3 regions of the Mesorhizobium sp. USDA 4775 genome follow, and region 2 is predicted to be linked to each of the others. Evidence: riboswitches for the same ligand, from Rfam matches in the RefSeq annotation. Region 2 holds a riboswitch; each other region holds the start of a gene.
What was found. Region 2 has a riboswitch for cobalamin ahead of ACVILI_RS22670 (CbtB domain-containing protein). Riboswitches for the same ligand answer to the same signal wherever they lie in the genome.
Positions count from the first base shown of each region.

Region 1 (9,471 bases), 1.9 Mb from region 2:
GGCGCCGGCGGCGAAGGAGCCCAGCGCCATGCCGATGCCGATCCCGGTGGTCACCCAGGTGATGCCTTCGGTCAGCATCGCTTCCGGCACATGCCGTTCGATCAGGCCGAAGGCCGTGATGAAGGTCGGCGAGATCGCCACGCCGCTGATGAAGACGGTCAACGCCAGAAGCGGCACGCTGCTGGCGGTGAGCGGCAGTAGCGTGCCGAGCGTGACCAGGGCGACCGCGATGGCAAGCTGGCGTTGCAGTGGACCCTTCAGGTTGAGCGCGCCGACAATGATGCCGAGCACGAACGACCCCAGCGCGTAGACGCCGATGACGAGGCTGGCGGCGCCGGGCTGGCCGAGCTCTTTTGTGATGGCCACCGTGCTCACTTCCGTCGTCGCGAAGGTGGCGCCAATGAAGATCAGGGCAAAGGTGATGATCTGCACTGGCCGCAGGCGGATCGCCGAGCCGCTCGAGCCGTGGTCCACCGGGCGCACTTGCGGCTCGGTCGATCTCTGCAGGATGAACGCGGTCGACCCCAAGGCGAGGAACAGTGTGCTCGCCAGCATGCCCGCTTCCGGAAACAGGGCGGCGCTGAGGCCGACCGACAGCGATGCGCCGGCGATGTAGACCAGTTCATCCGCCGCCGATTCGAAGGCGAAAGCGGTGTTCATCTCGGGCCGGCCCCGGAAAAGCTCCGTCCAGCGCGCGCGCACCATGGCAGGCATACTGGGCATGGCCGCCGCCAGCAGCGCCGACACGAACAGCGTCCAAACCGGCCAGTCCTGATTGGCGGCCGCAATGAGAGTGATGAAGGCGAGCACGGAGATGATTGTCGTGGGCACGACGATCCGCGTCTGGCCAAGGCGATCGACCAGTCTTGATATTTGCGGCGCCAGGAATGCGTTGGCCAGAGCGAATGTCGCCGAGACGGCACCCGCCAACCAGTATTCGCCACGCGTCTGCGACAGCATTGCCACGATGCCGATCGGCGCCATGGCGATCGGCAGGCGCGCCATGAAGCCGGCGGCCGCAAAGCCCCTCGCTCCAGGGGCGCGGAAGATTTCTGAATAGGGGTTTTGCATGGGGTTCCTCGACAAAGGGCGGTTCGACAATTACATACGAAGCGTATGAGGATTAGATAGAGCATACGCGACGTATGTCAATTGGCATACGGAACGTATGTGAATAGGGCCAGACGGAAATGCACAGACCCCGCAAGGAAATGATCGCCGAAACGCGCGCCAAGCTGATTGCCGCGGCCCGCCAGGCCTTTGGCACGATCGGATATGCCGAGGCGTCGATGGATGATTTCACGGCATCGGCCGGGCTGACGCGCGGCGCCCTCTATCACCATTTCGGCGACAAGAAGGGACTGCTGGAGGCGGTTATCGCCGAAATCGACGGCGAGATGGCGGCCCGGGTGAATGAGGTGGCGTCGAGAGCGCCGACCCGCTGGCAGCATTTCGTCGACGAATGCACGACCTATATCGAAATGGCGCTGGAGCCGGAAATCCAGCGCATCATGTTCCGCGACGGTCCGGCCGTCTTGGGCGATCCGGCGCAATGGTCGAATGCCAATGCCTGCGTCGGCTCAATGACCGATCATCTGACCGCGCTGCAAGGGGAGGGGGTGGTCGTCCCGGGCGTCGACCCCGAGACCGCCGCACGGCTGATCAACGGGGCGAGCGGCCAGGCGGCGCAGCGGATCGCCAATTCTAACGACCCCGAAGCGACGTCGAAGATAGTGGTTGCGGCGTTCAAGCAACTGCTCGAGGGACTGCTCAGAAAACCGGGTTCGCAACAGAACTAAATCCTCGTTGGGCGCACCGCTGTCCACCGCTCATGATTGACAATCCTCGGGGTGAGCGCATCCTTTCCAGCCATCTCTGAGGGGAGATTCGGGCATGTGGGATTTCGATATCGGCATGTCGGTGTCCATCATGGTGCGGACCTGGCCTTTCATTGTCTTCCGCATGATCGTCTATTTCGGCATCACGCTGGCCTACATCATGGCGACCGGCACCGGCGCTTCCGTCGGCTATGGCGTCGGCCATATCTCCACCGATCCTGACGGGCCGATGTCCTTTGCCCTGTGGGGCGGGGTGGTCGGCTTCGGCGTGGTTTCGATCGCCGTCTATTGGATCCGCGAATACATCCTCTATGTCGTCAAGGCCGGCCATATCGCCGTGATGGTCCATCTGATTGATGGCCGGGATGTTCCCGACGGCCAGAACCAGATCGCCTATGCCAGGCAGGTCGTGACCGAGCGCTTCGCCGAGGCCAACATCCTTTTCGTCGTCGACCAGCTGGTCAAGGGCGCCATCCGCGCCATCACCGGCCTGCTCGGCGGCATCGCCGCCTTCCTGCCCATTCCGGGGCTGAGCGGCCTGGTCTCCTTCATCAACACGGTGATCCGCCTGTCACTCACCTATGTCGACGAGATCATCCTCGGCTACAACATCCGCATCAATTCGTCCTCACCGTTCGAAACCGCTCGGCAAGGCGTGGTGCTCTACGCCCAGAACGGCAAGACCATGATCAAGAACGCCGTCTGGCTGGCGGTCATCATGTGGGGTGTCTCCTTCGTCATCTTCCTGCTGATGCTGGCCCCGGCCGCCGCCATTCTTTTCCTCATGCCAGGGCAACTCGCCGGCTGGGCTTTCGTGCTCGCCATCGTCTTTGCCTGGGCCTTCAAGGCGGCCTTCATCGAGCCCTTCGCCATCGCCTGCCTGATGCAGGTCTATTTCAAGACCATCGCCGGCCAGGTGCCTGATCCGGCCTGGGATGCCCGGCTGGCCGAGGCGTCGTCGAAGTTCCGAGAGTTGAAGGACAAGGCGCTGGCCTCCTTTGGCGGCTCGCGCTGGGGCACGGCCGGCGCGACGCACTGATCGGCGGGATTCGCCTGCGCAGCAGCAACCGTGTTGAGGTGCGCCACCGCTGACTTGAGTGGCGTCTCTCCTTGCCCGCAAAAAGTCTCGCTCATGATCAGATCGGGCAGCGGCAGCCGCCGGCCCCAGCCATGCGTTTCCAGGTCCGGTTTGGATGCGAACTCGGAAACCCGGCCGACGCAGAGATATGCGATCGGCGTCACGTGCTCGGGAATGGACAGCAGGCTCTTCAACGCTTGCGGCTCGATGATGCTGACCCAGCCGACGCCGACGCCTTCGGCACGCGCGGCCAGCCAGAAATTCTGCACCGCGCAGACCGTGCTGTAGAGATCCATCTCCGGATTGTGCCAACGTCCCAGCGGCGAGTTTTTTGAGCGCTCGCGGTCGCAGGTGATGCAGATGTTGAGGGCGCTTTCGCAGATGCCTTCAAGCTTGAGCTTGCGGTAGAGCGCCTGTCTTTCCACTTCGATTTCAGGCAATTCCTGCTCGCGCGCGGCCAGGAACAGGTCGCGCACATCAGCCCGTCGCGCGGCGTCGCGGATGACGATGAAATTCCACGGCTGCATGAAGCCGACCGACGGTGCATGGTGGGCGGCAAGCAGAAGCCGCGCCAGCACCGCGTCGTCGAGCCCGGTGGGCAGAAAATGGCTGCGCACGTCGCGCCGCGTGAACATGGCGCGGTAAACCGCGTCGCGCGCCATCTGGTCAAATCCATCACCCATAGCAGCGGTCATGTGTTCCGGCATCGCTCGTCCCCTTGCGATTGCAATAGCTCCACACCGTCAGAGCGCACTTTGTGCATCCAAGCGGACGCACGTCGCTCCGATGCCGTCCGCCTGACCATGCGGATGACGATGCCTGCCAGGCCGGTCTTCTGGCTTGGGATCAACCCGCGTCCGGTGCCTTCCCGTCATCGACAGTGGCATTTACCGGCGCGGTCCCCCTCACAGCGTTGGGCACGCCACGGAATTCAACCGTGTTCCCGATTCTCCCGCTTGCGACGGGCACCAGGCAGTAGCGGCGACCTTACGCCGAAGGCTCGGCCGCGCCAATCCCCGCAGCGACGCCAATGGACGCAGGCGCGATTTTCCCCAGCCATCAAGCTGCAATGCATGGCCATCGCGGCGCCGGGGCACTAGATAGGGAGCATGACAACCCGTCTCTACACGCATCCGATCTTCCTCGAACACATCACACCGCCCGGTCACCCCGAGCGGCCGGACCGCCTGCGCGCCATCGAGCGCGTGCTCGACGACGAGGCTTTTGCCGCGCTCGATCGTGTCAAAGCGCCGGAGGGCGACGAGGCCACCATCCTCTACGCCCATCCCGCCGATTTCGTCGCCCGTGTGCGTGCCGCCATTCCCGAAGAGGGTATTGCCCGCATCGATGCCGACACCACCGCCAGCCCGAAGAGCTGGCAGGCGGTGATCGCCGCGATCGGCGCGGCCAACGCCGCTGTTGACGACGTCTTTGCAGGCCGCGCCGACAATGTCTTCGTCGCCGCAAGGCCGCCCGGCCACCATGCCGAAAAGACCACCGCAATGGGCTTCTGCTTCTTCAACACGGCGGCGATTGCGGCGCGCTATGCGCAGAAGAAGCATGGCGCCGAGCGTGTCGCCGTCGTCGACTGGGATGTCCATCACGGCAACGGCACGCAGGATATTTTCTGGGACGATCCCTCGGTTCTCTATTGCTCGACGCACCAGATGCCGCTTTATCCCGGCACTGGCGCGAAGACCGAGACCGGCGCCGGCAACATCGTCAATGCACCCTTGGCGCCGCAGACCGGCAGTGAGGTGTTTCGCGATGCCTTCCTGTCGCGGGTGCTGCCGTCGCTCGACAATTTCGCGCCCGATCTGATCATCATTTCGGCCGGTTTCGACGCGCATCACCGCGATCCGCTGGCCGAGATCAATCTGACCGAGGACGATTTCGACTGGGCGACCGGCCAGTTGATGCAGCGCGCCGCGCGCCACAGCGGCAACCGGCTCGTCAGCCTGCTCGAGGGCGGCTACGATCTGCAGGGACTGGCATTTTCGGTCGCCGCCCATGTCGGGCGACTGATGAAAGGATGAATGATGGCTGGTGAAACCAACGAAGACGTCAAGGCGATGAGCTTCGAACAGGCACTCGACGCGTTGGAGAAGATCGTCGATGATCTGGAGCGTGGCGACGTGCCGCTCGACCAGTCGATCAAGATCTACGAGCGCGGCGAGGCGCTGAAGGCGCATTGCGACCGGCTGCTGAAGGCCGCCGAAGACAAGGTCGAGAAGATCAGGCTGTCGCGCGACGGCAAGCCGGTCGGAACCGAGCCGCTCGACGCGGATTGAGGCGCGGAGTAGCCTTACCGGTTTTTGGACACGATCAAGGTTGAGGATTAAGCTCGTCCCGATTGAAACGGCTCCAGGACAAGAGGAGATACGGAAGCGATGTGCAGAAACATCAAGACCCTGTTCAATTTTGACCCGCCGGCAACCAATGACGAAGTGCGCGACGCGGCCCTTCAGTTCGTTCGCAAGCTGAGCGGAACGACACGGCCCTCGAAACAGAACCAGCATGCGTTCGATCACGCCGTCGAAGCCATTGCGGCATCGGCGCGCGAACTTCTCGATTCGCTCGAAACCAATCAGCACCCGCGCAACCGCGAAGAGGTGGCGGCCAAACTGCGGGCAAAAGCGGCGATCCGCTTTGCCTGATGCGGCCAGAGCGGTCCTCGACCGCTGACAAGGAGAGCCCATGAGCTTCTTTCCCGGAAAAGACCCTGAAGCCGGCGACGCCTTTGCCAGCGACCAGATCGAACTGATGGTCATCCCGAATGCCAAGGACATTGGCGGCTTCGAGGTGCGCCGCGCTCTGCCGACCGCCAGGCGGCGGCTGGTCGGGCCATTCATCTTCTTCGATCGCATGGGTCCGGCGATCCTGCGGGCAGGCCAGGCTCTCGATGTCCGTCCGCACCCACATATCGGCCTGTCGACGGTGACTTATCTGTTCGACGGCAAGATCCGTCATCGCGATTCCCTGGGCACCGAAATGGTGATCCAGCCGGGCGACGTGAATTTGATGACCGCCGGCCGCGGCATCGTCCACTCCGAGCGCACGCCGGAGGAATTGCGTGGAGCGCCGATGTCGATCTCTGGCCTGCAAACATGGCTCGCCTTGCCCGATGGCAAGGAGGAAGTGGCCCCGGTCTTCGAGAACACCGCCGCCTTGCGGCTGCCCGAGATCGATGCCGAAGGCGTGCGCGGCCGCATCGTCATCGGCGATTTTCAAGGGTTGCGCTCCCCCGTGAGAGCCGATTCCGAGACACTTTACGCCGACCTTAGGCTGGCGCCGGGCGCCAGTATAAAGATTCCCGCCGACGCGGAAGAGCGCGCCATCTACACGCTGGAAGGCGAGGTCGCGATTTCGGGCGACGTCTTTCCGGCAGAGCGGTTGCTGGTGTTCCGGCCCGCTGACGAGATCATCATATCGTCGCAAACCGCGGTGCGCATTTCATGCTTTTCGGCGGAGCCTCGCTTGGCTCGCAGCGCTACATCTGGTGGAATTTCGTCTCCTCGTCGAAGGAGCGCATCGAACAGGCCAAGCAGGAATGGAAGACGGGACGCTTCGATATCGTTCCTGGAGATGAGAAAGAGTTCATCCCGCTGCCGGAAAGCTGAGGAAATCGGCGAGGGGATCTGATTGATCCGCGTCACCGACACGCATTTACTTTCGCCGGCCGGCGGCTTATCCCGCCGTTGAACAGAAAGCCTGAGCACCCGTGAACGCAACGCCGCATACGCCGCTTCTCGACAAGGTCCGCATTCCGGCGGATCTGCGCGCGCTTGACGAGAGCGAATTGCCGCAACTGGCGTCCGAGCTTCGCCTCGAACTGGTCGACGCGGTGTCGCGCACCGGCGGCCATCTCGGCGCCGGCCTCGGCGTGGTCGAACTGACGGTGGCGCTGCATTACGTCTTCAACACGCCGGACGATCGGCTGATCTGGGATGTCGGCCACCAGGCCTATCCGCACAAGATCCTGACCGGCCGCCGCGACCGCATCCGCACATTGCGCCAGGAGGGCGGCCTGTCCGGCTTCACCCGCCGCGCCGAAAGCGAATACGATCCCTTCGGCGCCGCCCACTCCTCGACATCGATCTCTGCCGGCCTCGGCATGGCCGCCGCCCGCGACCTCTCCGGCGGCCGCAACAACGTCATCGCCGTCATCGGCGACGGCGCCATGTCGGCCGGCATGGCCTATGAGGCGATGAACAATGCCGGCGCGCTCGATGCCCGACTCATCGTCATCCTCAACGACAATGACATGTCGATCGCGCCGCCGACCGGCGCGATGAGCGCCTATCTGGCGCGGCTCGCCTCGGGCAAGGCTTATGCCGGCCTGCGCGACTTCGGCAAGAAGCTGACATCCTATCTCGGTAAGCGCGCCGATCGTGCGATCACAAGGGCGGTTGAGCATGCGCGCGGCTACGTCACCGGCGGCACGCTGTTCGAGGAGCTCGGCTTCTACCACATCGGCCCGATCGACGGTCACAATCTCGAGCATCTGATCCCTGTGCTGAAGAATGTCCGCGACAATGGCGAAGGCCCGGTGCTGATCCATGTCGTCACCCAGAAGGGCAAGGGCTATGCGCCGGCGGAAGCCGCCGCGGACAAGTATCACGGCGTCAACAAGTTCGACGTCATCACCGGTGCGCAGGCCAAGGCGCCGGCCAACGCACCGGCCTACACCAAGGTGTTCGCCGAGAGCCTGATCCAGGAAGCCCACGAGGACGACCGCATCGTCGCTGTCACTGCCGCCATGCCGAGCGGCACAGGGCTTGATCTGTTCGGCGAAGTGTTCCCGTCACGGACCTTCGATGTCGGCATTGCCGAACAGCATGCTGTGACCTTTGCTGCCGGTCTCGCGACCGAAGGCTACAAGCCGTTCGCGGCGATCTATTCGACCTTTCTGCAACGCGCCTATGACCAGGTCGTCCATGACGTCGCGATCCAGAAACTGCCGGTGCGCTTCCCGATCGACCGCGCCGGCTTCGTCGGCGCCGATGGCGCCACCCATTGCGGCGCCTTCGACACCACCTTCCTGGCAAGCCTGCCGGGCTTTGTCGTGATGGCGGCGGCTGACGAGGCGGAACTGCGCCATATGGTGCGCACCGCCGCAAGCTATGATGACGGCCCGATCGCCTTCCGCTATCCGCGCGGCAATGGCGTCGGCGTCGACATGCCGGAGCGCGGCTCGGTTCTCGAACTCGGCAAGGGCCGCATCGTCAGGGAAGGCACAAAGGTGGCGCTGTTGTCCTTCGGCACGCGCCTGCAGGATTGCCTGATAGCTGCCGAGGAACTCGGCGCGGCCGGGCTTTCCACCACCGTTGCCGATGCCCGCTTCGCCAAGCCGCTCGACGAGGATTTGATCCGCCGGCTGGCCCGCTCGCACGAGGTTCTGGTCACGGTGGAGGAGGGCGCCATTGGCGGCTTCGCCAGCCATGTGCTGCAGTTCCTTGCCCATGAGGGATTGCTGGAAAGCGGCCTGAAGGTGCGCCCGCTGGTGCTGCCTGACGTGTTCACTGATCACGCCAAGCCGGAAAAAATGTATGCCGATGCCGGGCTCGATGCCACCGGCATCGTGCGCACCGTTTTCACCGCGCTCGATCATACGGCCCGCGCCCAGCGCGCCTGACTCAAAATCTGAAGCGCTTGAATCAGTTTGCCGGCTTGATTTCGTAACGCATTGTTAACACTGCCGTTTGGCGTTTTGCTTACCGTGTCCCTTGGCCGTTTTTCAACGGCGCCCTGCTAGACCGGCGTCAGGCAGGGAGACAAGAACAATGAAGACGCTTCTGTGCGGCGTGGCCCTCTTGGCCACCATAGTCGCGCCGGCCGCCGCCGAGACGCGCTATGATCGCAATCTCGAAAAGGCGGCGCTGGGCATCGTTGCCAGCAAGATGGGTGATATCCGCGGCGGCTTTTCCTACGAGCAGGTGCCGCAGCTTGTGGTCTTGCCGGATCCTGTTCCGCCGCCTGCCAATGCCACCGAGCATCCTGCTGTGCAGGCATCGGGGGGTCGCGACGACGGTTTGTCTCCGGCCGTCGAGCGCCAAGTGTCCCGCACCATCTTCTAGAACCACATGTCGCGCACGCAACGCCCGTCGCGGGGCAGGTCGTCATATGTGTCGAGGCCATCGAAATGGTCGATAGGCAGATCGGCGACCGCCTCGGGTGGCGCCAGCCTTACATTGACGGCGATGCGTGTGCGACCAGATTCCTCGGCGCGCAAACCACGCCAGGCGAGCACGCAGGCGCAGGTCGGGCAGAACAGGATTTCGAGCGACGGTGTGGCCTTTCCGGCGCGCGTATAGCTGTCCGTCGGTCCCGAAACGCGAATGCGTTCGTCGACATAGTCGTAGGCCCAGAGCACGCCATAGCGACGGCAGAGCGTGCAGTTGCAGGCCGTCACCGGCCCGGGATCGCCTTCCAGGGTCCAGTGGGTTGCGCCACAATGGCAGGTTCCCGTCAGCATTCGTTCCTCCTCCGAGTTCTGACAGCAAACGGCTCTCCTCCCTAACATTGTGCCGGACCCAAAGCGATTCCAGCAAGCCG
Region 1 covers NZ_JBSSFM010000001.1:2,773,517-2,782,987, forward strand. The annotation lists gene ACVILI_RS13260 (MFS transporter) at 1-1,071, opposite strand, end outside; gene ACVILI_RS13265 (TetR/AcrR family transcriptional regulator) at 1,191-1,799, shown strand; gene ACVILI_RS13270 (hypothetical protein) at 1,894-2,877, shown strand; partial or broken gene bluB (5,6-dimethylbenzimidazole synthase) at 3,045-3,623, opposite strand; cobalamin riboswitch at 3,725-3,904, opposite strand; gene ACVILI_RS13280 (histone deacetylase family protein) at 4,026-4,952, shown strand; gene ACVILI_RS13285 (exodeoxyribonuclease VII small subunit) at 4,956-5,207, shown strand; gene ACVILI_RS13290 (DUF2277 domain-containing protein) at 5,307-5,573, shown strand; partial or broken gene ACVILI_RS13295 (pirin family protein) at 5,614-6,536, shown strand; gene dxs (1-deoxy-D-xylulose-5-phosphate synthase) at 6,638-8,551, shown strand; gene ACVILI_RS13305 (hypothetical protein) at 8,700-8,993, shown strand; gene ACVILI_RS13310 (GFA family protein) at 8,990-9,391, opposite strand.
Region 1: another riboswitch for cobalamin. It lies ahead of bluB (5,6-dimethylbenzimidazole synthase); the one in region 2 lies ahead of ACVILI_RS22670 (CbtB domain-containing protein).

Region 2 (9,471 bases):
GCCGCGATCGCCGACCGCGATACGCCGACCCTCAAGCATGAAGTCGACCATCTGCACCAGTCGGAACTGGGCGACCTGATCGAGGCGCTGCATCCCGAACAGCGGCGAGCCCTGGTCGAACTGCTAGGCGCCGATTTCGACTTCTCCGCGCTGACCGAGGTCGATGAAGCGATCCGCATGGAGATCGTCGATCATCTGCCCAATGCGCAGATCGCGCAGGCGGTGCAGGAACTCGATTCCGACGACGCGGTCTACATTCTCGAAGACCTTGAAAAGGAAGACCAGGACGAGATCCTGTCGCGACTGCCGTTCACCGAACGGATCAGGCTGCGCCGCTCGCTCGATTATCCGGAAGAGACCGCCGGGCGGCGCATGCAGACGGAGTTCGTCGCGGTGCCGCCGTTCTGGACCATCGGCCAGACCATCGACTACATGCGCGAGGACAAGAACCTTCCCGACCGCTTCAGCCAGATCTTCGTCATCGACCCGACCTTCAAGCTTGTCGGCGCCATCGATCTCGACCAGATCCTGCGCACCAAGCGCGCTGTCAAGGTCGAGGATGTCATGCATGAGACGCGGCACGCCATTCCGGCGACCATGGATCAGGAAGAGGCGGCGCGGGAATTCGAGCAGTACGATCTTTTGTCGGCCGCCGTCGTCGACGAGAACGAGCGGCTGGTCGGCGTGCTGACCATCGACGATGTCGTCGACGTCATCCAGCAGGAAGCCGAGGAGGATCTGCTGCGCATGGGCGGCGTCGGCGACGAGGAACTCTCCGACACGGTGTTTGCAACCTCGCGCTCGCGCGTTCCCTGGTTGCTGGTCAACCTTGTCACCGCATTTCTGGCGGCATCGGTGATCGGCCTGTTCGACCACACGATCGAGCGGATCGTGGCGCTCGCCGTGCTGATGCCGATCGTGGCCGGCATGGGCGGCAATGCCGGTTCGCAGACCATGACCGTCACCGTGCGGGCGCTGGCGACGAAGGATCTCGATATCTACAATGCCGCCCGCATCATCCGCCGCGAAATGGGTGTGGGCTTCATCAACGGCATCGTCTTTGCCGTTTTGATCGGCATCGTCGCGGCGCTGTGGTTTCGCGATCCCAATCTGGGCGGGATCATCGGCGCGGCGATGATCATCAACATGTTCGCGGCCGCCCTTGCCGGCATCCTGATCCCGCTCATGCTCGACCGGTTCAAGATCGATCCGGCCGTGGCGTCGGCGGTTTTCGTCACCACCGTCACCGACTGCGTCGGCTTTTTCGCCTTCCTCGGCCTTGCAAGCTGGTGGTTCGGCGTCAGGTAGCCTCAATTGACTTTTACGTAAATGCCGTGCGAGGCTCGCGAGGGGGCCATGTCGATTCCGGCGGGCAAGGGTTTGGTTCGGGACGGGAGGCAGCGCCGCGTGGCGTTGCCCGGGGTTCGGGCATGGAGCGACAATGCGGGAATATTATTCAATCACCGAACTGACCCGCGAATTCGACGTGTCGACGCGGACGCTGCGTTTCTATGAAGACGAGGGGCTGGTGCAACCGGTGCGGCGGGGTCGCACGCGGCTGTTTCGCCCGTCCGACCGCCATCTCATCCGGCAGATCATGCGCGGAAAGCGGCTCGGTTTCTCGATCAACGAGATCCGCGAAATCATCCAGATGTACAAGGAGCCGCCGGGCGAGGTCGGACAGCTGAAGCTGATGATCAAGCGCATCGAGGAAAAGCGTGAGGATCTGCGCCAGAAGCGCCGCGACCTCGAGGAGACGCTGGCCGAGCTCGACCAGGCCGAGGAATCCTGCGTCGAGCGGCTGGTGGAGCTCGGCGTCAATACGTAACGCCGCTCAGATCCAGCGCCGCACCCTTTTGGCGTAATCCCGGTATTTCTTGCCGAACTTCGCCGCCAGCATCTTTTCCTCACGCTCGATGGCGACCTTCTGCGTGGCGAAGGCGGCGATGAACGCCAGCGGCAGGAACCAGACGATCCCCGTGACAAAGGCGACGCCGATCAAAAGCAGCGTGTTGGCCAGATACATCGGGTTGCGGGTAATGCCGAATGGACCTGTGGTGACGAGGTGGTCCGGCACCGCATTGGGGTTGAGCGTCGTCCTGGCCCGGACCATGGTGCGGATGGCGGTGAACCACAGTGCCGCGACGCCGAACAGCGCCACCCAGCCGGCCGCAAACAGCACGTCGCCCAGGAGGTCGCCGATCCAGGGCAGCGGATAGAGCAGGCCAAGGATCACGCTGATTGCGATTGCCGCGACGTAGATCACCGGCGGCCACGGTATCACACCCGGCTTCGGCTGGGTTTCGGTCATTGCGTTCCTCCCTCGTCCATCTTGTCCTCGGTCTGGCCCGTGCAGCTGGCGGCCAGATCGCCCAGATGCGCTCGGAATTCCGCAGTCTGGTCGTTGTTCTCGAGCCGATCAAGCGCGGCCTCGCCCTCGAGCGTCGTCAGCATGCAACCGCAATAGCTCGAACAGAAGGTCGCGTTGCGCGTCTGCTCGCATGAGCGCTGGCAGGTTTTGAGGAAATTGACCTGCACGGTTTCGACCTGGGCCGGCATGACTTGCGAGAACAGCCAGACGCAGCCGATCAGCAGCGGCTGGTGGATCAGGTAGAAAGCGAGGCTGTGGCGGCCGATGAAGACCAGCGGATTGGCCCGGCGGCCGGGCATGAGGCTCGCCAGGCGAGCTCGCAGGCCGGAGGCTGAAACGAGTTTCGCCACCCCAATGCCGACAAGCACCGCGCCGAACCATGGAAACAGCGGCACATAGTCGTTGGAGCGTGGATTGATCGCCGACAGGCCGATCCACCACAGCCAGGGATGGTCCAGGGCTTCGAAGCGCAGATAGACGGGCGCGGCGATGACCAGCGCCGCAACGACAAGCGTCAGCAGGGCCGGCAGCCGCAGGAAGGCGAGGCCGAGCAGGCTGGCGAGCGCGATCTCGTGCAGGATGCCGAAGAAGATGAATCCGTCCGGCGTCGCGATGCGGGTGACCACCGAAATGGCGATCGCCGCTCCGGCGACCATGGCGAAACGCTTCCAGAAACCGTTCCAGCGGATTTGCTGGCCATGCGCGAGGTAGAGGCTGACGCCGACCAGGAACAGGAAGGTCGAGGCGATGCAGCGCGCGTAGATCTTCCACCAGCCGAAGGCGGTGAGGCCTGGATCGGTATAGCCGAAGAATTCCAGGTCCCAGGTGAAATGGTAGCTCGCCATGGCCAGCAGCGCGACGCCGCGCACGATGTCTATGGCGACGATGCGCTTCGAAGGCTCCGGAACGGGTGCGGTCGGCGTATGGATGGTCATGGTCTCGCGATCTGATTCAGCCCTGCGTGAGAACTATCACGGTTGGACCGGACAGAAGAAGGCCGGGGCACCGGATCAAGCGACGCTTTGAGGTGTGCCGATGTTCAGGTGATGCCGGCCTGCAAACGGCGGCTTTCTGCGCTTCCGGTGCTCACGGACCTGAATGTCCGCTCCGCTCCAGTTCTCGAAAACCGCCATTTTCGGCTCGGCCTGACCTGAATCTCAACACACCTTGGGCCAGCGCCGGGAAGTCGTTGACCGACTTCGCTTTTCACGGCCTATGCGTCGGTTTCCTCTTAATCGTCCGGGAACGGCCAAGGCAGATTTGACCGGTGATTCTGCTTTGGGGAAGCAATGTCCACCCATGTGCGCCATCCGATCTGGCTTCCGGCCCTCAGGGCCGCGGATGCGCGCACCTTCGCCTCGCTCTATGCTGTCGAATCCTTCGCTCGCGCCACGGTGTCGAGCGTCATCCCGATCCAGGCCTACGAGATCCTGCACAACGAGCAGATCGTCTCGATCCTCTACACCATCGTGGCGCTGCTCGGCCTGTCGGTGACCCTGTTCATGCCGATGCTGATCCGCCGTTTTGCCCGGCGCTGGGTCTACACCGCGGGCGCCTGCCTGCTCGCCATCGGCTCGCTGTTCTTCGTCACCCATACGCTGGCCGGGCAATTGGCGGGCATGCTGTGCCGGGTGATGGGCGCCAGTGCACTTTCGATCACGCTCAATCTCTACATCATGGACCACATCCGCAAGACCGACTTCATGCAGGCCGAATCGCTGCGCATGGCGTGGTCGATGCTCGCCTGGACCGGTGGGCCGACGCTCGGCATCTTCCTCTACACGCGATTCGGCATCTACGCCGCGCATGGTGCGGTGGCGGTGTTCGCGCTGGCCCTGCTCGCACTGTTCTGGACCTATCGGCTGGGCGACAACCCGTCGATCCGGCCCGGCAAGACACGGCCGGCCAATCCGCTCGCCAATATCGGCCGCTTCGTCGCGCAGCCCAGATTGAGGCTTGCCTGGCTGATCGCCTTCGGTCGCTCCTGCTTCTGGACGACGTTCTTCGTCTATGGGCCACTGTTCATGGTGATCACCGGCGAGGGCAAGCTGGCCGGCGGTCTGCTGGTTTCGGCCGGCAACGCGCTTTTGTTCATGGCGATCTTCTGGGGCAAGGCCGGAAAACGCTTTGGCGGCCGGCGCACCATGACATTTGCCTATTTCGCCATGTCGGCGATGCTTCTGGCGGCGGGCACGGTCGGCGAAACCGTGCCGCTGCTCACCGGCGCCTTCCTGTTGTGCGGCGCCTTTTTCACCATAGCGCTCGATGCGTTGGGCTCGACCGCCTTCATGCGTTCGGTGCGCTCCTATGAGCGGGCGCAGATGGCGGCGGTCTACCGCACCTATCTCGATTTTTCCGAGCTGACGCCGCCGCTGGTCTATTCGGTGGTGCTGGCCTTCTTCGGACTGGGCTCGGTGTTCGTCACGCTCGGCCTGCTGGCGGCGGTTTGCGGGTTCGTGACCTGGCGTTACCTGCCGAAGTCTCTGTGAGGATCACGGTGAAAGTGCCGCATGCTGCTCGCGCACCCAGTTGTGGAAGCGGTGCAGTTCATACTCCTCGGGCATGAGCACGCCGGCCTGGTGGCGCATCGAGCGCAGGCCCCTCTGGTTGACCTCGCAGATGGCGGCGTCCTCTTCCAGCACCTGTGTGCCGAAGGCGACGATGTTGTCGATATCGGTCGCGGCCAGCGCCTCGGGCGCGAACAGCCACTCGGCGACAAGTTCGGTCTCTTCCGGGCCGAGCGGCACCAGGCGTACGGTCCTGACATAGTCGACATGACCGACGATGAACATCGAGGGCAGGCTGGTGGCGTAGGTCTGGCCGGCGGCGCGTTCGGCTGGCGTCAATCCGGAGAAGACCGGCCCGTGCACCTGGCCGTCGCGCGACCAGGTCTCGGCGCCGGCGCGCAGGCCGCCGGAAAATTCCGGTGCGTCATTGTCGGCATGGCGCGTCCATTCGGGATCGTCGTGCCGGCTCATCAGGCCGCGGCCATAGATCGGCACCAGCCGCGAGAGGTCCTTGTGGACGCCCGGGCAGTGCAGGCACTCGTTGAAGTTTTCCCAAAAGATCTTCCAGTTGCAGTGCGTTACCTTGCGCAGCACATGGCCTGATACCAGCGTTTCCAGCGGCCAGTTGCCGAGATTGCCGGAGGCCGGGTCGAAGGATGCCTGCGCTGAGCCCGCCGCATCCTCCTGCAGATTGATGAACACGAAACCGCGCCACACCGAGAGCGCGACGCGGTAGAGCGGATGGTCGGCCTTGTCGAAGCCATCGGGCAAGGATTTCGACGGCACGCGCACGAGGTCGCCGCGCAGCGAATAGGACCAGGCGTGGTAGGGGCAAGTGATCAGTCGCGCCTTCAGCCGGCCCTCGCTCTCCTGGCAAAGCTGCGAGCCGCGGTGGCGGCAGGTGTTGTGGAAGGCGCGCAGCGCGCCGGTGTCGTCGCGCAGCACGACGATGTCCTGCGTGCCGATGCGGAATCGGCGGAAGGCCAGCGGCTGGGCCAGATCGGCCTCGCGGCAGATGAGCAGCCAGTTCTTGTACCAAATGGCATCGAGGTCGCGCTGGTACTTCTCACCATCCCAATAGGCCGATGAGGGCAGGGTCGGTTCGGCCTGGGTCAGGCCATTGTAAGGGGCGCGCTCGCTGGCAGTGGGCTGCATGGCTGGCTTCCTGTGAAGCGGCCAGCCGACACCCGGCAGGAAGAATTGTCAATTCTCGTGCCTGGAAACGGCATGGCGCAATCGCGCTGTTTGCCGGCGGAATTTGGTTTGCCGCGTGTCGCGATTTTCCCTATAGTCATGCAGTCGTCGGTTCCGTTTTGGAGCCAAGAGGGAATGCGGTGCGGGCGAAATTCTTGCCCAATGCCGTGGCTGCCCCCGCAACTGTGTGCGGTAGTCCTCTCCATATGCCACTGAAGGTTCGTCTTCGGGAAGGTGGGGAAGGGCGCTGATCCGTGAGCCAGGAGACCTGCCGACGACGGCAAAACTGACAGGCCCTCGGGTGGAGGGTGAAAGGACAAGATATGAATACCGCTTCCGTCTCCCTCGGCGCCTCCGTCTCCTCGCAGTCGCGCTTCATGCAGCTGGCGCTCGCCGCACTGCTCGGCACCTTCATCGTCGGCTTTGTCGGCTTCTCGCATATCGAAGCGGTCCACAATGCCGGTCATGACAACCGGCATTCGATGGCGTTTCCCTGCCACTGACGAGGATCTGACATCATGAATCTGTTTCGCAACGTCGTGTTCATCGCGGCGATCGCAGGGCTCGTGGCCGGCGTCGTTCTTGCCTGCATGCAGGCCTATGCCACCGTACCGCTGATCCTCAAGGCGGAAGTCTACGAACAGGCCGAAGGCGGCTATAGCCATGACCATGCCGCGGCGCCGACTGGGGCCGCCAGTGGCAACGCGATGAGTTCGGCCGCACCGGCGGCAAATTCGATGAGCGCCGCGACCCCGGCACCGGCCGCAGCCGCCGCTCCGGCCGAAGACGAAGGCTGGGCACCGGCCGACGGCTTCGAGCGCTTTGCCTTCAACGTGGTGTCCAATGTCGTCACCGGCATAGGCTTCGCGCTGATCCTGGTCGCGGTTTCGGAATTCGCCGGCGGCATCGGCAATTGGCGCCAGGGCGTGTTCTGGGGTCTGGCCGGCTTTGCCATCTTCACACTGGCGCCCGGTCTCGGCCTGCCTCCGGAACTGCCGGCCATGCCGGCCGCCGACCTGACGCAGCGCCAGATCTGGTGGGTGGCAACCGTGATCGCGACCGCTATCGGGCTCGGCCTGATCGCATTCCGCAAGTCGCTACCGCTGGCCATCCTTGCCGTGGCGCTGATCGTTGCTCCGCACATTGTCGGCGCGCCGCAGCCCGACAGCTTCGAGACGCCGATCCCGGAGGGCCTGCACCACCAGTTCGTGGTGGCGGTGACGCTGACCAATCTGGTGTTCTGGCTGGTCCTCGGCGCCGTCGTCGGCGTGGTGCGCGGACGCTTCACTGGCACGGCGACCAGCCTGCGCGACAGCTTTGCCTGATCGCAACAAGCTGACCTTCATGATCGGCGGTGCGCGCTCCGGCAAGAGCGCGCATGCCGAAATCCTGGCGACGGCGTTGCCGTCACCGTGGACCTATATTGCCACCGCGCAAGCCTATGACGACGAAATGCGCGAGCGCATCGCGCTGCACCGCTCGCGGCGCGGCGAAGGCTGGACGACCATCGACGCGCCGCTCGACCTTGCCGGCGCGCTCGAGGCCTTGCCGGACAACCAGCCGGTGCTCATCGACTGCCTGACGCTGTGGCTGACCAATCACATGCTGGCCGATCACGATGTCGGCGCCGAGTGCCGGCGGCTGGCGGATGTGCTGTCGCGGCCGCGCGGCCCCTGGTTCGTGGTCTCCAACGAAGTCGGGCAAGGCATCGTGCCGGACAATGCCCTGGCGCGCCGTTTTCGCGATGACGCCGGCCGGCTCAACCAGCAGGTCGCGGCGATCGCCGATACGGTGCTGCTGATGGTGGCGGGGCTACCGCTCAAGGTGAAGTGACATGACCGACATCGACAACAAGCCCACCGAGGACCGGGACGAAGAGCGCCATCGCGCCAAGATGGCCAAGCGCAAGGCGGTGCAGGATGCCGAGGTGGCGAGCAAGACGGTCGAAAAGGGACTGCTGATCGTCAACACCGGTCCGGGCAAGGGCAAGACCACGGCCGCCTTCGGCCTGGCGCTGCGGATGCTCGGCTATGGCAAGCGCGTCGGCGTCGTCCAGTTCATCAAGGGCAAGTGGCACACCGGCGAGAAGGATGCGTTTGCCGCTTTCGGCGACCGCGTCGTCTGGCATGCGATGGGCGAGGGCTTTACCTGGGAGACGCAGGATCTGAAGCGCGACATCGCCGCCGCCGAGGCCGCCTGGGCCAAGGCACTGGAGTTGATCGCCGATCCCTCGATCAGCTTTGTCGTGCTCGACGAGCTCAACATCGCCCTGCGCTACGATTATCTCGATCTCGACAAGGTGGTTGCGGCGCTGAAGGCGCGCCGCGAGGGCCTGCATGTCGTCGTCACCGGCCGCAACGCCAAGCCGGCGCTGGTCGAGGCGGCCGATCTGGTCACCGAGATGGGCGTGACCAAACACCACTTCTCGGCAGGCGTGAAGGCGCAGCAGGGGATCGAGTTCTAGAACGCAAGAACGGCGATGACCGAAACCACGGCGAACAACGCGATCAGCAAATAATCGGCGACGCGGTAGAGTTTCAGCGCCCGCCTGATGTCGCCGCTGTCGACGTCGCGGAGGCCGCCTTCGCCCATGAAGACGTCGTCGACCACGATGCCGCCATAGCTGCGCGGGCCTGCAAGCGCCAGGCCAAGCGCGCCGGCCATGGCTGCTTCCGGCCAGCCGGCATTGGGAGAGCGGTGCTTTTTGGCATCGCGCCGCACAGCCTGCCAGGCATTGCGGGGATCGGCGTCCTTGACCAGGAAAGCCGCCAGCACGATCAGCAGCGCCGTCAGCCGCGATGCCGGCAGGTTGATCCAGTCGTCGAAGCGCGCCGCCGCCCAGCCGAAAGCCTCGTGGCGGGGGGTGCGGTGGCCGATCATCGAATCGGCGGTGTTGGCGGCCTTGTAGGCAGCGCCGCCGGCGAGCCCGCCAACACCTGTCCAGAAGGCGGGGGCGACGATGCCGTCGGAAAAATTCTCGGCCAGGCTCTCGATCGCCGCGCGGCAGACGGCGGCACGGTCGAGCGCTTCGGGATCGCGGCCGACGATGCGCGAGACGGCGACACGGCCCATTGCGAGGCCGCCCGATTCGAGCGAGTCAGCCACGGCCTCGACATGTTCGTAGAGGCTCCTCTGCGACAGCAGCGATGTCGCCAGAAGCGCGGCGATGAAAAACCCCAGGGGTACGAACCAGAGCAGGACAAGCTGCACGCAAAGGCCGATCATCGCCGGCACCAGCACGATGATCAGCAGCGCCTGGATGCCACGCTGGCGACGCAACGCGTCGGGATCAGTGGCGCGGTTGAGCCTCAAGTCGAGAAAGGATATCAGCCTGCCGAACCACGTCACCGGATGGCCGATGGCGCGGAAGAGCCAGTCCGGGTAACCCAGGACAAATTC
Region 2 covers NZ_JBSSFM010000001.1:4,631,134-4,640,604, reverse strand. The annotation lists gene mgtE (magnesium transporter) at 1-1,308, shown strand, start outside; gene ACVILI_RS22695 (MerR family transcriptional regulator) at 1,442-1,828, shown strand; gene ACVILI_RS22690 (methyltransferase family protein) at 1,835-2,311, opposite strand; gene ACVILI_RS22685 (heparan-alpha-glucosaminide N-acetyltransferase) at 2,308-3,306, opposite strand; gene ACVILI_RS22680 (MFS transporter) at 3,661-4,860, shown strand; gene ACVILI_RS22675 (aromatic ring-hydroxylating oxygenase subunit alpha) at 4,864-6,033, opposite strand; cobalamin riboswitch at 6,165-6,362, shown strand; gene ACVILI_RS22670 (CbtB domain-containing protein) at 6,396-6,575, shown strand; gene ACVILI_RS22665 (CbtA family protein) at 6,591-7,397, shown strand; gene cobU (bifunctional adenosylcobinamide kinase/adenosylcobinamide-phosphate guanylyltransferase) at 7,390-7,905, shown strand; gene cobO (cob(I)yrinic acid a,c-diamide adenosyltransferase) at 7,907-8,536, shown strand; gene cbiB (adenosylcobinamide-phosphate synthase CbiB) at 8,533-9,471, opposite strand, start outside.

Region 3 (9,471 bases), 1.3 Mb from region 2:
CGGCGTCGGCATCGTCTACATCTCGCATCGCCTCGAGGAGGTACCGCAGATCGCCGACCGGGTGACGGTCATGCGCGACGGTCGCGTCGCGGGCGTCACCGAGCCGCACGCGCCGCAGGCCGAACTGGTCCGGCTTCTGGTCGGCCGGCCGCTGGATGAGCTTTATCCCGAACGGTCGACGAAGGCCGGCAAGACACTGCTCAGCTTGCGTGATGCCAGCTTCAGGCTCGCCCATGAAAGCGCCGGCTGGCAGCCGCCGAGCGGCGTCTCGCTCGACGTCAAGGCGGGCGAGATCGTCGGGTTGGCCGGCATCATGGGGGCAGGGCGCACCGAACTGCTCAGCGCGCTCTATGGCACCGGCCTGTCCGGCCGTTGGGAAGGCGAGGTTGCTATAAATGGCCGGCCTGTAAGGCTGGATTCGATCAGGGCGGCCCGCGCGGCCGGCATCGCCTTCGTCACCGACGATCGGCGCGGCAGCGGGCTGATGCTCAGAATGGCGGTGGGCCTCAACCTGGTCATGTCGGTGATCCGCCGCATCTCGCCCTTCGGCCTGATGTCGCAGCGCCGCCAGGCGGATGCGGTGAAGCAGTCCTTCGGCCAGTTCGATATCAGGCCGAAGAATCCCGACATCGCCGTCGGCGCGCTGTCCGGCGGCAACCAGCAGAAGGTGGTGCTGGCCAAGGAGATTCTCGGCAATCCCCGGCTGCTGCTGCTCGACGAACCGACCCGCGGCGTCGATGTCGGTGCCAAGGGCGAGATCTACGCGCGGCTGAGGCAGTTGGCGGCGCAGGGGCTCGGCATATTGGTTGCGTCCAGCGAGATGCCGGAGCTCATCGGCCTGTGCGACCGGATCGTGGTGCTGCGCCAAGGGCGCAACGTGGCGGAATTCATCGGCGGCGTCGACGAGCACACGGTGCTTGACGCGGCAAATGGCAGGGAGGCCTGATGTCTGAACAGAAGATTTCGGTGACAGCGAGCCCCGCTGTGCCGGCGGCAGCGCCCAAGCATCGCGATCCGCTCGCCCTTGTGGTGCGCTTCCAGAGCCTGATCGGCCTGGTGGTGGTGGCGATCGGCGGCATCATCTTCTCGCCGCGCCGGCACGGCCAGATCCTGTTCCTCGATCCCGACAACATCGCCAACATCGTGCGCGCCGTGTCGGAAACCGGCATCATCGCCATTGGCATGACCTTCGTCATCATCACCGCCGGCATCGACCTGTCGGTTGGCGCGGTGCTCGGCCTGTCCAGCGTCGTCACCGCGTCGATGATGATCTCGGGTGGATTCGGGCTCATTCCCACCATCCTCGCCGTGCTCGTCATGGGCATCGTCTTCGGCGCCATCCAGGGCACTATCTCCACCCGCTTTCGGCTGGAGCCGTTCATCGTCACGCTTGCTGGCTTGCAGGCGGCGCGCGGCCTGGCGCTGGTCGTCTCGGGCAACCAGTACATCAACATTTCCTATGGCGACGGGCCGGGGCTGGCACCGCCTGTGTTTGCGATCCTCGGAGAGCGGCTGTTCAACAACACCGTGCCGGTCGCCACCATCGTCTTCATCGTCTTTGCCGCGATCGCAACGATCGTGCTCAACACGACGCGCTTCGGCCGCTATGTCTTTGCCGTTGGCGGCAACGAGCGCGCGGCGCGCATTTCCGGCGTGCCCGTTTCGATGGTGAAGATCTCGGTCTATGCCATCACCGGTTTTGCTTCGGCTCTGGCCGGCATCGTGCACGCCGGCCAGTTCAATTTCGGCAGCGCCAATGACGGCATGGGCTACGAACTGACAGCCATCGCCGCCGTGGTCATCGGCGGCACAAGCCTGTTTGGCGGCGCCGGCTCGATGGTCGGCACCGTGGCCGGCACCATCATGCTGGGCGCGCTCGCCAACATCCTGCAGCTCAACAACATCACGCCGGCAATGCAGTTACTCGCGACCGCCGCGATCATCGTGCTGGCGGCAGTGCTTCAATCCCTCGTTCGCCGCCGCGAGGGTTTGGGTCGTTAGGAGGAAGGCGGCAACAAAGTCGAAGTCAACCAAGGTCTGGCCCCCGGCCCGACGAGGAGGAGAGTGAGTATGAAGACCACAAGACAAGGAACGAGGCGCACGCTTCACGCCGTGCTTCTGGCAGGCGCGGGCCTGTGCATTGCGGGATCCGCCCAGGCTGCAGACCCGATGGTCAAGGCCTGCGCCAAGGACGGCCAGTTCATCATCGGCTTTTCGCAGGCCAACAATGCCGAGCCCTATCGTCAGCACGTCAATGACGAGCTGACCGCGGCGGCCAAGACCGTGCCGGGCTTCACGCTGCAGATCGCCGACGGCGCCGGCAACGTCAACACGCAGACCTCGCAGGTCGACAATTTCATCACCCAGAAGGTCGATCTGCTGCTGATCTCGCCCTTCGAGGCGGCACCGCTGACGCCGGCGGTGAAACGCGCCATGGATGCCGGCATCCCGGTCATCGAGCTCGACCGCAAGACGGTCGGCGATCCCGGCAAGGACTACACCGCCTTCATCGGCGGCGACAATTACAAGATCGCGCTCGAGGCCGGCAAATACACCGCCAAGACCTTGCTGCCGGATGGCGGCGAGGCGGCGGTGCTGGAAGGCTTGCCGAGCTCGACGCCGGCGGTTGAGCGGCTGAACGGCTTCAAGGACGGCGTCAAGGAGAATGCCAAGATCCAGGTCGTCGCCGAGCAGGCCGCCGACTGGGTGCCGGACAAAGCCCAGACCGCCTTTGCCGCCATGCTGCAGGCGCATCCCGACATCAAGGTGCTCTATGCCTCCAACGACATGATGGCGGCCGGCGCGCTGCTTGCCGCCAAGGGAGCTGGCAAGGACGTCAAGATCATCGGCACCGACGGCCTGCCCGGACCGGCCGGCGGCATCGAGGCCGTCGCAAAAGGCGACTGGGCGGCGACCTTCACCTATCCGACGGGCGCCAAGGAAGCGATCGAGATGTCGAAGAAGATCCTGCTCGACTGCGCGACTTCGGTGGAACCAACGGTGACGGTGGAAACGACCGCGATCACGGCGGAGAACGCCAAGCAACTGATGGGGAAGTGAGGGCCGGAGAGCCCGGCACTGAACTTGATGCGCAAGGCCCCGGAAGGGGCCTTGTTCGTTTTGGGGGGGCCTGCCGAAGAATGGCAACTTCATGGCGCACTTCGGTCATTCGCGCGGCTATAGATTTCTACGCCACGCGTGGTTGAGCTGGCCTGGGTTTGACCACGGTGGCGAGTATGATGCCGGCGACAATGAAGGCCGCACCGACCAGATCGTAATCGTGCAATTCCTCGCCGAGCAGCAGATAGGCAAGCATGGCGACGAACACCGTCTGCAGGTAGAGCAGCATGCTCGCCCGACTCGCGCCGAGTGTTTCCACGCTCTTGTTGTAGAGATAGTACATCAAGGCGCCGCCGGGTCCTGCCAGATAGGCGAGCGCGAGAATGCTGTGGACGTCCATGGCGGAGCGTGCGTCGTTGAACAATTCCCACAAATGGAAAGGCAACGCGACCAGCGCACCGGCGCCGAGCAGCAGCACGACCATCGGCAGGAGTTCGATGCCGAATTTGGCACGGCGCAAAAGCACGGTGTAGAGGCCCCAGCAGAACGCGCTGCCGACGATCCACAACTCGCCGGCGTTGAACTCGAGTTGCAGCAGCGCCGTCAGGTTCCCGTGGGCAACGATGAAAATCATTCCGGCGAGCGCAACCAGCGCGCCAAGCGACTTCCACAGTCCGAGCGGTTCGCCAAGCACGAAACGCGCGAGCACCATCGTCATGACAGGCGAAAGCGCCATGATGATGCCGGCCGTGGTGGCGTTGGTGTCGTTGAGGCCATGGTAGATCATACCCTGGCATAGGGTGAGGCCGATCGCCCCCACGGCGACGACCTCCAAGGCGCGAGTTCGCAAAAGCCCAATCATGGCGTCGTGATGACGGTGCACAATCGGCAGTAGGATGGCGCAGGCAAGCGTCAGCCGCCAAAAGCAGAGCCCCAGGGCGGCATTTCAGGCGCCACCCATTTGGCCGCGATATAGACACCAGCCGAAAGCAGCCAGCACAGGATGGCGGCCGGATAGCCGGTCAAGGAGGATATGGGCCCGACCGCGGGTTGCGCGGCTTGATGCGCTATCGGCATTGCCTGCATGTCATGTCCTCCCCTTCGATGACGTCTGCCGACGGGGTAACATAGCCTGCGTCGTTGGGTCGTGCATCCGTTTTGAAGGGTGAGGTCGCGTACGCTTTTACTTTGGTATCGGGAGGTCGCGTGTCAGCTTTTCGCGTTGCATAGCCTGGCAGTGGCGGTTGGCAGTCGACCCAAATGTGACATTTAGTTCTGGTCGCGCTCCTGCCAGGATTTGGCATCCCGCCCCAACCGCTTACCTTGCGTTCAACTCCGCCATATAAGCATTCGAAATCCCGGGGGCGCCGCGAATGCTAGACAACTACAACCTCGACCGCTTCGGCGTGATCCACCAGATCGACGCCACGCCGATCACATACGACAAGCAATACATTTCCTATTACGAGGATCTGAGCGACCGGACCATCAAGCTCGGCTATCAGCGGCTTGGCTGGGTGCTGGGGATCACCGGTGAGATACCGCGGTCCGTGTTGGAGATTGGCTATGGCACCGGCACCTTCATTGAGGCCGCCAAGATTACCGGGGTTGCCGACTGTGCCGGCTGCGACATCACCAAATTTCCGCTGCCCGAGGGCGTCCGCTTTGTCGATTGGGACGAGGCGCTCGCCGGCTCGTGGGATCTCGTCGCCATGTTCGACGTGCTCGAGCACATTCCGGATCTGGGTTTCCTCGCCCGCCTTCAGACCCGCCACCTGGCCATCGCCGTCCCTTACTGCCGCTGGCGTGAACTCGGCGCCGATGGCGATGCATGGTTCCGGACGTGGCGCATGCGTCTGCCCAACGAGCACCTGCACCATTTCGACCGTGACTCGCTGGTGGCGCTTCTCGCGCACTACGGCTTCGAATGCGTGACGCTGAATTGCTTTGAAGACGGGATCAGACTGCGGCCAGGCGAAGCGGGTCCAAATATTCTGTCAGGCTTTTTTAGAAAGCTGTAGCGCCGGTTTCCCTCGGCGACCGCGGCCAGGTGTCATGCCTCCTGCCTGGTGACCGCTCGCGGCTGAAAACCGAGGTACCGCCGAAGATTTATTGCGCGAGGACAGGGGTTCACATCGTCGAGAAATATCGCTTCAACGTAATGTTATTACATATTCTACGAAGCGCAGCGACATCGCAAAAAACCCATTGCGATGCGATCGATGGAAATCTACGGTGGGTGCGTGATGGTCCCCGCGCCGAAAGGCAAGGGGTGAAAAGGGAACACGGTGAGACCCGCAGAGGTCGAGACCGTGGCTGCCCCCGCAACTGTAAGCGGTGAGCAAGATCCGACGTGCCACTGGCCGGCAAGGCTGGGAAGGCAGGATTGCGCTGAGACCCGCGAGCCAGGAGACCTGCCATCACCGAGTTGACCGGACGGGGTGTGCCGGGAGGAGACGTGGACGTCGGTCTTGTCGTCCGGCTCGCCAGCATCCTTCCGTCGCTAGTTTTGGAAAGTGACGGAAAGTTGGACGGCGCCATCGATCATCGCATCATCGTGTGCACGCTTTGCCGTGACATCCCGACCGGCATCAGGTCGGGCGAAAGCCTGTGTGCCGATCTGCGCTCCCGGCTCGCGGCCTGCCAGGAACCCACTGTGGCGCATGGCTTCACGATCGAAGGCGTCGAATGCATGGCGGGCTGTGCGCGGCCGCTGACCGTGGCCTTCCAGGCGCCAGGCAAGGCTTCCTATCTCTTCGGCTCCATCGACGCCGAGGCCGACGCCGGCGATCTCGTGCGATTTGCCAGGCTTTACGCCTCGCTCGCCGACGGCTGGTGCAATTCCGGACAGCGTCCGCCGCGGCTGGCGGGCAAGACGCTGGCTCGTATTCCCGGACCGGCCAAGTTTGAGGGCAACAGCCGATGACAACGCCGCTTCTCGAAGCCCGCGAACTCTGCGCGACGGCGAATGGCCGCGACCTGGTCCACGCCGTCAGCCTGTCGGTGGCCACAGGCGATCGCCTTGCCATCATCGGCCCCAATGGCGCCGGCAAGACCACGCTGCTGCGCATGCTGTCGGGCATGCTCAGGCCAAGTTCCGGCGAGGTGAAGTTTGGCGGGCGCCGTCTGGACCGTATCTCGACCGCCGAGCGGGCTCTGCATATCGCCGTCGTTGGCCAGACCGACCAGCCGGACCCGCGGCTGGCGGTGATCGACTATGTCGAGCTCGGCCGCGTCCCGCATGCCGGCCTGAGACGCAGGAGCGAGGAGCGCGACATCGTCGTCGACGCGTTGCGCCGGACCGGCCTGTTGCCGCTGCTTGGCCGCAGCATCGGCTCGCTGTCGGGCGGCGAACGCCAGCGCGCCCAGCTGGCGCGCGCCATCGCGCAGCAACCGAAGGTGCTGTTCCTCGACGAGCCGACCAACCATCTCGATCCGCGCGCCCGTGGCGAATTGCTCGAACTCGTTGCTGGCTTCGGCATGACAGTGATCGCGGTGCTGCACGATCTGACTTTGGTGGCGCCCTTCGCCACCAGGGTCGCGGTGATGAACGAAGCGCGGCTGCATGCGCTGGCCGCGCCGCGCGAGGCGCTGACCCAAAAGCTGATCCGCGAGATTTTCGGCGTCGACGTGTTTCGCCTGCGCCATCCGACCGAAGACCGCGAACTGACGGTCTTCGATGTTCCAAACCGCGCCGCGCCGCCATCCTGATCGAACCCATCCCTCATCCGACATTGTTCAACCAAGGAGCAAAATCCGTGAAACGTCTCATGCTGTCGCTCGTCTTCTCGCTGCTGGCTTCGTCAGCCTTCGCCTTCCCGGTCACCGTCGACAGCTGCGGCAAGCCGCTGACCTTCGACGCGCCGCCCAAACGCGCCGTCATCCATGATCTCAACATGGCCGAGATGGCCTTCGCGCTGAAGCTGCAGCCGTCGATCGTCGGCCTGACCGGCATCACCGGATGGTACAAGGTCGGCCCCGAATTCAAGGCCGAGCAGGGTTCTATTCCCGAACTGGCGCCCAAATACCCGACGCTGGAAAACCTTGTCGCCGTCGAGCCCGATTTCTTCTTCGCCGGCTGGTACTATGGCATGAAGCCGGGCGGCGACGTGACGCCAGACACGCTCGCCCCGCACGGCATCAAGACGCTGGTGCTGACCGAAAGCTGCGTCCATCTCGACAAGAACCGTCCGGCTGCCTCGATGGATCTGCTCTATGGCGATGTCGAAAAGCTGGGCAAGATCTTCGGCAAGGAGACCGAAGCCAAAAAACTTGTTGCCGGCTGGAAGGCGCAGCTCGCTGATATCACTGCCAAGGTCGGCGGCGCAAAGGGGACGCGGGTGTTCCTTTATGATTCAGGTGAGGACAAGCCGTTCACCGCCGGAAAATTCGCCATTCCGAGCGCCATGATCACGGCGGCGGGCGGCGACAACATCATGGCCGACATGGACACCAGCTGGGGCAACACGGATTGGGAAACCGTGGCGTCGCGCAATCCGCAATTCCTCATCCTGCTCGATTACCAGGATGGCGGCGGCTACAAGAAACTGCTCGACTTCCTCAAGGCGCACCCGGCGATGAAGGAGACGGACGCGGTCAAGAACGAGCGCTTCGTGGCGCTCCGCTATGCCGAACTGACGCCCGGCCCGGCAAACATCGAGGCGATCGGCAAGATCGCCAAGGCGATGCATCCGGAAGCGTTCTGATGCTTCTTGCCCCTGGGCATAAATCCGGTGCGCTTTCAGGGCACAAGGCGTTCGCGCTGGCGACAGTGGCGGGCACGGTAGCGGTCGTCGCCCTCGTGCTGCTGTCGATCGCCTATGGTTCGACACTGATCCCGCTGACCGACGTCATCGCCTCGCTTGGCCATGCCGTCGGATTGAACGAGCACCAGGTGTCGGGCCCGGTCGGCAAGATCGTCTTCGATCTCAGGCTGCCGCGCACGATCCTGGCGGTCTGTGTCGGCGGCGGCCTCGGCATAACAGGCGCCTTGCTGCAGACGGTGACCCGCAACGATCTTGCAGATCCCTTCCTGTTCGGCCTGTCGTCGGGGGCGGCGGCCGGTGCTGTTTCCGTCATCACCGTCTTTGGTGACAGTTTTGGCATCTGGACCTTGCCGGTCGCGGCCTTCACCGGCGGCATACTGGCCGCCTGCATCGTCCTGCTGCTGGTCGCGCGGGTGCGGGGGCAGGGGCCGGAACGGCTGATCCTCGCCGGCCTTGCCGTCTCCTTCCTGTTCACCGCCTTGACCAACTATCTGGTCTTTGCCGGCGACCAGCGCGCCGCCCATTCGGTGCTGTTCTGGACGATGGGTGGGCTCGGGCTGGCGCGCTGGGACAATGTCTGGCTGGGCGCATTGGGCGCCGGCACGATCGCGGCCTACGGGCTCTGGAACCATCGCAGGCTGGACGCCTTCCTGGCGGGTGAAAGTGCCGCCGAAAGCCTTGGCGTGCCGGTGGCGCGGATGCGCAGGACGACGTTTCTCGTCGCCGCCTTTTCGACGGCAATTCTTGTCTCGGTCGCCGGCGTCATCGGCTTTGTCGGGCTTATGATCCCGCATTTGTCGCGGCCGCTGGCCGGTCCCTTGCATCTGCGGCTGATCGCCAGCTGTGCGCTGTTCGGGGCGGTGCTGTTGCTGGCAAGCGATCTTCTGGCGCGAACCCTGCTGCCGCCGCAGGAACTGCCGATCGGCATCATCACCAGTTCGCTCGGCGCCTTCTTCGTCGTCACGCTGGTCGTGCGAAACCGGCTCTGACGGCTCAGAGCTTGCCGTCTCAGACTGTCCAGAAGTAGCGCACGATGTGAAAGAAGATCGGGGCAGCGAAGACCAGGCTGTCGGTACGGTCCATCATGCCGCCATGGCCTTCGATGAGATGGCCCCAATCCTTGACACCCTGGTCGCGCTTGATGGCCGAGGCGACCAGCCCACCCAGAAACCCCATCGAACAGACGACGAAGGCGACACACGCCGCCTGCAGGGGCGTGAATGGCGTCACGAACGACAGCAGAGCGCCGAGCAGGCTCGCCGATACCACTCCGCCGATCAGGCCCTCCCAGGTTTTCGACGGCGATACGGTCGGCGAAAACCGGTGTTTTCCGAACAGCTTGCCGAAGATGTATTGCAGCACGTCGCTGCCTTGCACGACTATGATCAGGAAGGCGATCAGCAGCAAATTGCGGCCTTCGAAGCCCGGCACGTCGAGCGTCAGCAGTGCTGGAACATGGCTGACGCAATAGACGGAGATCATCACCGCCCATTGCTGCGCGGCGATCCGCTCGAGAAAGCGTTCGGTGTCTCCATGCAACGCGGTGATGGCTGGCATCAGCAGGAAGCAGTAGACCGGAATGAAGATGACGAACAGCCCGTACCAGGCGGTCCAGACCAGCCAGTACTGAAACGGGATGATGATG
Region 3 covers NZ_JBSSFM010000001.1:3,310,750-3,320,220, forward strand. The annotation lists gene ACVILI_RS16065 (sugar ABC transporter ATP-binding protein) at 1-946, shown strand, start outside; gene ACVILI_RS16070 (ABC transporter permease) at 946-2,001, shown strand; gene ACVILI_RS16075 (substrate-binding domain-containing protein) at 2,071-3,060, shown strand; partial or broken gene ACVILI_RS16080 (DMT family transporter) at 3,188-4,146, opposite strand; gene ACVILI_RS16085 (class I SAM-dependent methyltransferase) at 4,467-5,081, shown strand; cobalamin riboswitch at 5,291-5,496, shown strand; gene ACVILI_RS16090 (DUF1636 family protein) at 5,519-5,986, shown strand; gene ACVILI_RS16095 (ABC transporter ATP-binding protein) at 5,983-6,771, shown strand; gene ACVILI_RS16100 (ABC transporter substrate-binding protein) at 6,819-7,766, shown strand; gene ACVILI_RS16105 (FecCD family ABC transporter permease) at 7,766-8,815, shown strand; gene ACVILI_RS16110 (phosphatidate cytidylyltransferase) at 8,835-9,471, opposite strand, start outside.
Region 3: another riboswitch for cobalamin. It lies ahead of ACVILI_RS16090 (DUF1636 family protein); the one in region 2 lies ahead of ACVILI_RS22670 (CbtB domain-containing protein).